DNA from 2 places in the Shouchella phoenicis genome. Region 2 is predicted to be linked to the other one. Evidence: riboswitches for the same ligand, from Rfam matches in the RefSeq annotation. Region 2 holds a riboswitch; the other holds the start of a gene.

What was found. Region 2 has a riboswitch for lysine ahead of dapA (4-hydroxy-tetrahydrodipicolinate synthase). Riboswitches for the same ligand answer to the same signal wherever they lie in the genome.
Region 1: it holds a riboswitch for lysine, as region 2 does, so the genes downstream of both, ABC361_RS14935 (Na+/H+ antiporter NhaC family protein) here and dapA (4-hydroxy-tetrahydrodipicolinate synthase) in region 2, are expected to answer to the same signal.

The regions. Positions count from the first base shown of each region.
Region 1 is NZ_JBDFMQ010000001.1:2,778,046-2,783,388, forward strand. Features, by position in the region: gene ABC361_RS14930 (M23 family metallopeptidase) at 104-1,099, shown strand; gene ABC361_RS14935 (Na+/H+ antiporter NhaC family protein) at 1,127-2,743, opposite strand; lysine riboswitch at 2,828-3,000, opposite strand; gene yunB (sporulation protein YunB) at 3,184-3,984, opposite strand; gene ABC361_RS14945 (dihydrofolate reductase) at 4,048-4,530, opposite strand; gene ABC361_RS14950 (thymidylate synthase) at 4,527-5,321, opposite strand.
Region 2 is NZ_JBDFMQ010000001.1:1,888,319-1,893,661, forward strand. Features, by position in the region: gene ABC361_RS10170 (alpha/beta hydrolase) at 1-107, opposite strand, end outside; gene ABC361_RS10175 (hypothetical protein) at 213-374, opposite strand; gene ABC361_RS10180 (hypothetical protein) at 1,069-1,599, shown strand; gene ABC361_RS10185 (aspartyl-phosphate phosphatase Spo0E family protein) at 1,697-1,849, shown strand; lysine riboswitch at 1,902-2,077, shown strand; gene dapA (4-hydroxy-tetrahydrodipicolinate synthase) at 2,158-3,057, shown strand; gene kapB (sporulation phosphorelay system protein KapB) at 3,147-3,539, opposite strand; gene ABC361_RS10200 (hypothetical protein) at 3,554-3,739, opposite strand; gene ABC361_RS10205 (hypothetical protein) at 3,746-4,000, opposite strand; gene ABC361_RS10210 (YpjP family protein) at 4,107-4,748, opposite strand; gene ABC361_RS10215 (glutamate synthase subunit beta) at 4,832-5,343, opposite strand, start outside.

The DNA.
Region 1 (5,343 bases), 890 kb from region 2:
ATGACGTTTTACAAAAATTCTACAAAAAATGGCAAGTTTTTGTTGTAATGTTTTTTGCCTAACAGTTAGAAACTAAGCAAAAGCTTGAGAAAGGAGAATGCAAATGTTCACGTATCGTTCCGTCATTAGCTCGATATTGGTTTTCTTGTTTTGCCTTAGCCCTATTATTCCTCAAGCACAAGCAGAGGAAACGCCTAATCCTTATATTGAACGAAATGCCTTATATCATAAAATGGAAACCATTACGAGCGTTCCCTGGTATTACTTAGCTGCAGTTGATTCGTATGAGCGCGGTCTTCGAAAAGCATTACGCGATCGTCCAGATGCAGAAGGATATATTTCAATTTACTATGCAAAAGAAGAATGGATCGGGCCCTTAAACCCAAATCAAGATGATGATAATCCCAATACGATTCAGTTGTTTGAAGGCATTGGCTTAGATGGCAATGGGGATGGAAAAGCTTTACTAAACGATGACGAGGATGTCCTTTATACACTTGCTCGTTATTTAGAATCGTATGGTCTAACAGAAGAAGATTTTCGTATAGCATTATGGCATATTTACCAACGCGAACAAAGCGTAAATATTGTCGCTGGTCACGCAAAAGTGTATCAACAGTTTCAAACACTTGACCTTCATAAACATGCCTTTGTTATGCCGCTACACCATAACTATAGCTATCGTAGCACGTGGGGGGATAGACGTGGTTGGGGTGGTCGACGCATTCATGAAGGAACCGATCTATTTGCAAATTACAACGTTCCGATTCAATCGTCTTCTTATGGAATTGTTGAAACAAAAGGTTGGAATCCTTATGGTGGTTGGCGTGTTGGTATTCGTGATTTAGATAATATCTATCATTATTACGCTCATTTAAGTGGATTTGAAAAAGGGATTGAAGAAGGCACTATTGTTGAGGCTGGGCAAGTAATTGGCTATTGTGGTTCATCTGGTTATGGAAAACCGGGTACACAAGGGAAATTCCCACCCCATTTACATTACGGCATGTATCGTGATAATGGTGTAACAGAATGGTCCTTTGATCCATTCCCTTCCTTAAAACAGTGGGAGCGGGCGGCAAAACAAGCAAAAAAATAGAGCAAAGCAGTTGCTTTGCTCTATCTCTTATGATGCTACAGCATCTTTTTTGTTTAATCGTTGAAGAATCACTACAGCTATAACAAGTATGACCACTACAGTAATCCAAGCAACAATCGCGCCGAAGAATCCAAGAATAAAAAAGGCAATTGTTGACACGATTGCTGTCATAATGGCGTACGGCAGCTGCGTAATGACATGATCCATATGATGTGCACCAGAACCCGCTGCTGACAAAATTGTTGTATCCGAAATTGGTGAGATGTGATCACCAAATATAGAACCAGCAAGTACCGCCGCAAGCATTGGAACGAGCATTGTTGGCTCAACAACGACCGCAATTTGCGCCGCAATTGGTAAGAGCATACCAAACGTCCCCCAAGACGTACCAGTTGCTAATCCAGAAAACGCGGCTACTAAGAAAATAAGCACTGGTAAAAATCCAGGGTGAATAGATTGATCAATTAACGAAGCCAAATAGTTTCCTGTACCTAGTAACCCAATCATTTCAATTGTTGTCCATGCTAATAACAAAATTCCAATCGCTGGTAGCATTGATTTCACACCAGCAATCACTGCTTTACCAAAATCAGGTGCTTTTGGTTTTGTCATAAAGGTCATAGCAATCGTTGTTAAAAGGCCAATAAAACTACCGACTAAAAGTGATAAACCAATGTCTGTGTACTCCATCATCGTTAAGACCGTGACGTCTACGCCATCCCCACTCGCACCTTGAGCACCTGTAACCAACATCATTGTTACAGTTGCAATAACAAGAACAAGAATCGGAACAAACAATTGCGAAACACGCCCGTTATCCATCTGTAAATCAGCAGATAAGCTTCCTGGCACATCTCCTTTAGCTGGATCTGTTAATTGATTATCTTCTTTTGCGCGTTTCTCATGCTGTTTCATCAATCCAATATCAATGTTAAAAACAATGACTAATACAATAAAAATAAGTGCGATTAACGCATAAAAGTTAATTGGAATCGTGTAAATAAATGCTTGTAGCGGACTATATTCAATAATTTGGTTTGCAGCAAACACGGATGCAAAAATCCCAATGATATATGCACCCCAACTTGACATAGGCGTAATCACACATATTGGCGCTGATGTTGAATCGACAATATATGACAATTTTGCCCGTGATACACGATAACGATCGGTTAGAGGGCGACTCGTATTTCCTACTGTTAATGCATTAAAATAATCATCTATAAAGATAATAATTCCTAAAACAAAAGGTAAAAACAATGATTTTTTTCTAGTCGTAATTCGTTTTTCTGCCCAGCGACTAAAAGCTTGTCCACCACCAGAAAACGTAATCAGACTCGCAACAATCCCTAAAAAGACTAGAAACAACATAATGTACAGTTCCCAATCATTTATGGAAACCCCATTCTCAACCATTGATTGCACAACCCCTGCAAAGCTTGGCTCTTCTAATGTTTCAAACGAAATAAAAAACGAGATAAAGGTTTGAAAAATCCCCGCAAAAGCCTGCATAATTCCTTCAAATGCAATAAATGCCCCAATTAAAATGGCAATTCCTAGAGAAATAAAAACCTTCCTTGTTAAAATCACTAATGTTAACGCCACAATTGGCGGGACAAGTGATAACCAACCTACGTGATCCATAATAACCTCTCCTTTAAAGACTGTAACCAAAAAAAAGACAATCATGGTATAAACCCATTATTGTCTAAAACAATTAACAGTCCCATCCATAGTAGTCCTCCACAGTTTCCTGTGACAGTCCGCCATTTCTTAAATGACGACCCAGCTAAAAAGAAATGAACGTTTCTTCTCGCTTCGGCAAAAAAACCTTTCCACTCCAATCATTGCTGTTCAAGCTCCAAGCATGTACTGATTTTTTTTGCGCCTCTACCCCATCAAGCAGATGAGGTGTTCTATTCAATTCAATATTTATCTTACCACACGTTTGTTTCACAAACAATGACAAAATACGACAATTTTACTATTTTGTTGCGCTCAAATGTAATCATGAATCTCATTAATTTAGAGCGGTCTGGACCTGACGACCATTTTTTAACAGAGTGATGTACACGCTCGCGTCTCTATTCTTCTTGTTCTTGATTCGTGTCTTCTTCATTCATCTCTTCTTGGTTCATGTCTTCTTGGTTCATGTCTTCTTCACCAATGACTGGATACCCGAAGCCACCTTGCCCTCCGTAAAACTGTGGGACAGGTCCAGCAACATAAGCAAAACCTGCTGGCAATTCAACGGATATTGTATCCGATGTTTCAGAAAACGGGAGAATGACATCCATATTGACATCAATGTTCACATAAAAAGATAACCGTGTATTGTTAATGCCGAGTGCCTCAGCCTCATCCCTCATTTGCACTTTTGCATCACCCATTAATGCAAATCGAACAGGAATGCCAGGTCCTACATCGGTTAATAACGCATTATTTAATGCACGACCTAGAGGAATCGTTGCAACAACATGATTTTGATCACCGTAGCTATTTATCTCTCCACGCTGAATTTGATTCATGACTTCATGAACCCGATGCTGAACCCTTCCCATTAATTCATTATACTTCTGCGTATTAACATCAAGAAAAACGACAATTCCATCGTTATTGGTTTCTTTTATAAAGATCTCACTCATATCCATATTGGAAAGCTCTTCTGTCATTGCCTGCTCAATCGTATACGTTGCGACCCGCTCCATTTCACGATGTGCAATTTGCGAAATAATTGGTCGAAGTTGCGAATCAACAAACCACAATCCTTGAATTGACAAGATCGCAAATAAGATGGACGAAAAAAGCAAGACATATCGAAAAGGCAAAGGAGCTCCAGATTGTTTAGCAGCTTTAATTGGTTGAAATCGATGACGTTTACGCAAAACAAGCCCACCCCCTCTTGTCTATTTCTATGCAAGAGGGACTAGGCTTTGAACTAAAAAATGTTATTTCTTTCTCACATACGTTCGATACTCATGAGGGTAGCGGTTTTTCTCATCCATCGTACCTTGAATCGCTTCAACCAAATCCCACTTTTCTTTATCAAGTGCAGGGATAAACGTATCCGCGTCAAATACATGATCAATGACCGTTACAATTTGCTTGTCACACTCGTCCCAGAATAACTTAAATATCTCTGTACCACCAATTACATAAATATCTTGCTCTTTGCTTTCCTTCACGATTTCATCGATTGCATAAACGACTTCTGTGTTAGGTGCCGAAAACGTTTCATTTCTTGTTAGAACGACATTGCGACGATTTGGAAGTGGGCCATTCATCGAGTCAAATGTTTTTCTCCCCATCACAATCGTTTGACCAGTAGTCGTATTTTTAAAATGCTTTAAATCAGCTGGCAAGTGCCAAGGCATATCGTTATCTTTTCCGATTCCATACTGCTTGTCTCTTGCATACACAAAAATAATCAAACTGACACCTCCGCCTTAATATGCGGATGTGCTTCATAGCCAACCAATTCAAAATCCTCGATTGTAAAATCAAAGATATTCTTCACACTTGGATTTATTTTCATCGTCGGCAGTGGATGAGGATCTCTTGTTAGCTGCAATTTGGCTTGTTCAATGTGATTGGAGTAAAGATGGGCATCACCAAAAGTATGAACAAATTCTCCAGGCTCTAAATCGCAAACTTGCGCTATCATCATCGTTAATAATGCGTAAGATGCAATATTGAACGGAACCCCTAAAAATACATCTGCACTCCGTTGATACAGCTGACAAGATAATTTTCCATCTTGAACATAGAATTGGAACAAGCAGTGACACGGAGCAAGGGCCATGTCATCAATTTCTGCCACATTCCACGCATTCACAACAAGACGACGAGAATCTGGATTCGTCTTAATTTGTTCAACGACTTCCTTGATTTGATCGACCGTTTTCCCATTAGCTCCTTCCCAAGAGCGCCACTGTTTTCCATATACAGGACCTAAATCGCCCGACTCATCTGCCCATTCATTCCAAATACGTACGCCATTTTCTTTTAAATAATTAATATTCGTATCGCCTTGTAAAAACCATAGAAGCTCATGGATAATAGAACGAAGATGGACTTTTTTAGTCGTGACAACTGGAAATCCTTGTTGTAAATCAAATCTCATTTGATACCCAAATGTACTAATCGTTCCAGTGCCTGTCCGATCTGATTTTTGCGAGCCTTGTGTTAGCACATGCTCGCATAGCTGTAAATATTGCTGCATTGTTAGCTTCATCCCTTCAATC
Region 2 (5,343 bases):
TCCGCGAGGGGAAGCAAATCTTCTTCATTTCCACCAGTGCCATGTAAAAGAACAAATGTAGGTCCTTCTTTTTTATTTTCTTTATACATATGAATATGTTCCGTCATCTAAATCCCTCCATACTGCGTTCTTGCTTTAACTATAACAAATCCTCAAACAGTTTACCATGAAACTGTATTCTTTATTCAAGCAAAAAAGAACTAGCCACCAGACTAATTCCTTTTTTCTTCTTGCAGCTGTTTAATTTCTTTTTCTAGCACAGAAACATACTCTTCATAAATCTCAATGAAAGCTTCACGTCGATATTGTTCTTCTTCTTTTCTCATTTCATCAATTTTATATCGGTATTCTTCTTTAGAAGGCGTTACGCTCATTATTTTTTCCTCCTTCATTTTTTTCAAACAATAAGTGCCCTACCTCTCACCTATCGTTACGGTTCCTTGACCGAGCCACACGATTGAAAAAAATACACCGCAAGTTATTGAAGTCAAAATAGCACCTCTCCTTTTTCTGTGGACACTCTTCTTTACCCGTTCTATCTGTTTTAAAAACAAGAAATTAATTAAATCTGTACTAGCACAAAAAAAAGAGCCAAGAGGCTCATTAGGCATGATACGTATTAATCATATCTAAAATTGACATTTCCTCTTCTTGATGATCAACATGTTGCTGTTCTTTTTCTGGTACCATGTCATCTCCTCCTCAAATTGTTTTGTGCTTACTACTTACTATATGCCATTGTAGTATAACAGTCAACAGTTTTTTTGTTTGTTTTATAACAATATGTCAGTTTAATCCTTTTCACAACCCCTACACCGTCTCAAAACGACCATTCCCGCTCAATTGGCACCACAGGCACAAGGGCGACTTCGGTTTGCTCTGCTCTATTACTTACGCTCACGGTCTCGTCTTTATCCCGGCACGGTCTCAGCCATTTTTGCGTGAAATCTCGCTTCAATGCCTTTAAACACCTGCTGTTCTCGAGGGGCTCGTCGCCAATTTTATGTTGGATAACCCGCATAAAAACCGTTGATTCACGCACACTATCGTAAAAAAGGAGCGAGTCCCGTGAACAAGATGATAAAAATAACCCTTGTCTTTTCTGTTCTATGTCTACTTATGACTGCTTGCGTAGACGGGAACACACCTCAAGCCCAAGATGATGAAATAAAGAAATTATCAAATCGCCAAGATGTGAACCATTATAAATTAGAACAAACACCTGAAAGTGAAGCATATGCGTATGAGATTTCAACATATTTAGGAACAATCTTTCCCTATTTTTCAGATTTAGGTAAGAACATTGAAGGACATTCTGCTAAAGCAAGTGAACAAACTTCCGAACTAATTGCTCACGCCGAATCATTTGAAACGTCTCAACCTGTTGAACCGTTTAATGAGCTCATTGATTTGCACCACTCTTATCTCGTCGCTCTTCAAGAGCTTGACCATGCCATTGCGAATGAAGATTTAAACGATGAACGTTTGCATTATAGCTATGCAACACTAACCGCTCGATTGTATGCAATGGAGTATCAATCATTACTGTCTGAATATGGAATAAAAGCAGAAGCTCCGAACTTGTCGAGAATTGACTAAGAAAAGAAGTATTTGACTAGTTTTGAATAAAGCTTTTTCTTCTGATCAATTCACGCTATAATACTCCTTGTACTAATTCCATGGGTGGAGTGAAACCATGATTCATATTGATATAGAAGTCAAACGAAACGAAATGCATCTGATCGCAAAAAAATTCGGTCTCGGTGCAAGAAAAACTGTTAAATGCTCACAGGAACTTGATTTATTGTTAAATTGTTTACAACAACATAGAGGGAAATTCAGACGTTAACCTTGATTTTTAGGAAAAAATTTGATATGGTAAATCCATAATAATTGAACAGAATTACAGTAGAGGTGCATACGCAATCAGTACATTCACTAAGGGTGTAGGCCTGTTGATGTGAAATGGAAAGGTGCGACTGCCGAAATAAAGAGTGACCTATGTCCATTCTTTATTGGGGCTGTTTCTTAACAAGAGCAGCACTGTCATACATTTGTATGGGGGGCTACATGAAAGAAGTAGGTACGACCTATGCAGCAATGGATTTTTCATTGTTGTTTTTTTATTCCTCTCAACTGTTCATAAGGAGGATTTTTATGCATTTTGGCCAATTACTAACAGCAATGATTACACCGTTTTCTAGAGATGGTTCGATCGACAAAGAAGGAACGTACTCTCTTATTCAACATCTTGCAAACACAGGTACAGACACGCTTGTCATTAACGGAACAACAGCAGAAGCGCCTGTACTCACTGCTGCAGAACGAAAAGAAATGCTCGCTTTAGCCATTCAAGCTGCAGATAAGCGCATGAATGTGATTGCCGGTGTTGGTTCAAATAATACAACCCACTCGATTGAAATGGCCAAAGAAGCAGAGGCACTTGGTGCGGATGGGATTATGGTGGTTACACCCTACTATAATAAACCTTCTCAAGAAGGCATTTATCAACATATGCTACAAGTTGCAACAGCTGTTTCCCTCCCTGTGATGCTTTACAACGTACCAGGTAGAACAGGAGCAAACATGTCCGTTGAAACAACCATACGTTTATCTCTTGTACCCAATATCGTTGCATTAAAAGAAGCAAGTGGAGATGTCGATAAAGTAACAGAAATTGTTGCGCAAACCGCTGATCATTTTCTTGTTTATAGTGGAGATGATTCGTTAACGTTACCAATGATGGCAGTCGGTGCTACAGGAGTCGTTTCGGTTGCCTCTCATATCGTAGGCAGCGAAATGAAAGAAATGATGACCGCATTAACAAGCGGAAATCTCAAGCACGCACAAACCATACATCATAGTCTTTACCCGATTATGACCGGTTTGTTTATGGCTCCTAACCCTACCGCAGTAAAAGCAGCTTTAACAGCTTTCCAATTACCAGCAGGTTCTGTTCGCCTTCCGCTCATTCCACTAACGGATGACGAAGAAACGCGCCTTTACCATCTATTAGAGCCGTTTTTACCACAGACAACTTTATATGCAAATTCATAAACAAAAGCGTAGCTCTTTATTCATTTAAGAGCTACGCTTTTTTTATAAGTGAATCCATAATAAGATGTTATCATTCGTAAAAATGATAATTACGATTTATCATGAACGTCATTCAAATGATACTCCATTTTTAATTCTTCAAGCAGGGGCACGCTTTTTTTCGCCCATTCTGAATCGTCTTCTAGTAAAGCTTTATACGATGAGCGCCACGCACGTTCCAAGGATTCCTTGTAATCTGGAACGTCGTCATATTCATACGGTTTAACTGTTGTATAGGGCACCCATGTTTTTTCTAAGTAAGAAAGCGCTTTTCGTTGATGAAAATATGGTACGTCAACTTGCTTTGGGTTGTGCAGATCTCCTTGTTTTGGATGATTTTCAACAGCAAACACTTGGAACAATGCTCGGTTTTGTTCTTCTTCAACTTGAATGATTTTTCCAATATAAATACCTGTTTTATACTTTGCTTTTACGAAACTCATTTCACACCAACCTTTTATAAGAGCGTGACAAACATCATAATAATAAATAAAATAGCGCTAACGATTGCTAAAGGAACACTCCAGTATAGGGGTTTTTTCTTTCCTCTCATTACTGCTGCCAACCCAATTCCGCCAAAAATCCCTGCAACAATAAAGCAGAGCATAAAAAGACCAACGACAAGCAACTCTTGACTATCCATACTCGTCTATAGCCCCGGCACGAGTCGCGTGAATAAACCCCATAAAAATTCAGACGCAGGAACAAAATAATTTTCATTAATACTTCTTAATCCATCATGATCAACAAATAATTCCAATACAATTAGCGTAAATGTTCCCGTCATTGTCACGATTGCCGAGGCAAGAACGAGAACTAATAAACCGATATAGGCAAATAAAATACGCAGGAGCCATTTAAGCCACATAGGTTTTTGATTTTTGCCTCTATTTTCCGCTTCCATGAACCATACTCCTTTAAGTTGTTATAACTCTACTTTAACAAAAGTTCGTGCAAAGCGAGAAGAAAAATGCGAAAAAAGAACGACATTTTTTTTACAAAAAGGAACCTCACGCCCGAAAAAGCGGAGGTTCGTTCTTGCCCCAGTATATAGAACCAAGATTATAATGCCCGTGAAAATTATCTTCATAGGAATGATAGTGAAATTGAAATACATGACCGGTTTTCGGTGGTCGGTCTAATCGAACGTGAAAACGAAGAAGATCATCACCTGTTTTGCCATTAATAAGATGTAGAATCTTTTCTCCACGTCCTGTTAAGGAAGCCTCTGTCATTCGAATATCTTGCCATGAATACTGATCATCTGTCTCCAATACTTGTGAGACCACTTGCTTTAATTCAGGCAAAATCTCTTTTTTGTAGGCCGTTTCAATTTTATCACCAATTCGCTGACCGAATTTCTTCATGCCTTGGCGATACGCTTCATCCATAATCATAATTTCGGTTAACCAATGCGGTTCTAACTGAATATGTTCATACTGACTCGGTGCCCCAATTACAAATGGCAAGAGCGTGTACTCTCGGTCATTTGTTAAATAGACGTTTGCTTTTGTATCGCTCCACTGCATCGTTTTTACAGATGACCCATTCTCAGCTTCAGCTTTATCCAACCAATGATCAACAATTGAGAGATTAATAGAAAAGAAGCCGATGAGGACCATCATGAGTTGTTTCACATAAATCATTATCATGCGCATCATCCCTGCGTCAATGTTTTCTCTATTATGCCATGACTAGCGCGGGATGGTCTAGAACATTTTTGAAAAATGAAACATTATGGTAATTGACTGCTACCCATTAAGTAACGATCACATTCCCGAGCTGCTTCGCGGCCTTCGTGAATGGCCCATACAACTAAACTTTGGCCACGACGATTATCACCTGCTGCAAAAATATGCGGTTTATTCGTTTGATAGTGGCCATATTCTGCTTCAACCGTTTGTTGAGCGGTTTGTTTTACTTGCATTTGGTCAAGCAATTTCCCTTCTGTTCCTGAAAAACCAACAGCGAGAAGTACAAGATCTGCATTCCACCTTTTCACTGATTCTTCAATCGGTGTACGGACTTTCTTTCCGTCTTTCCAAGCAGTATTAACTTGAATGGTTTCCAAACCTACCAATTGACCGGATTCGTTGCCGACGAATTTTGACGTTTGCAATTTGTAACTACGAGGATCTGCCCCATATATGGCTTTTGCTTCTTTATGCGCATCTTCTTCTGCATAAACATTCGGATATAACGGCCAAGGATTGTTAATTTGGCGAATCGCTTGTTTTTGTTCATTAA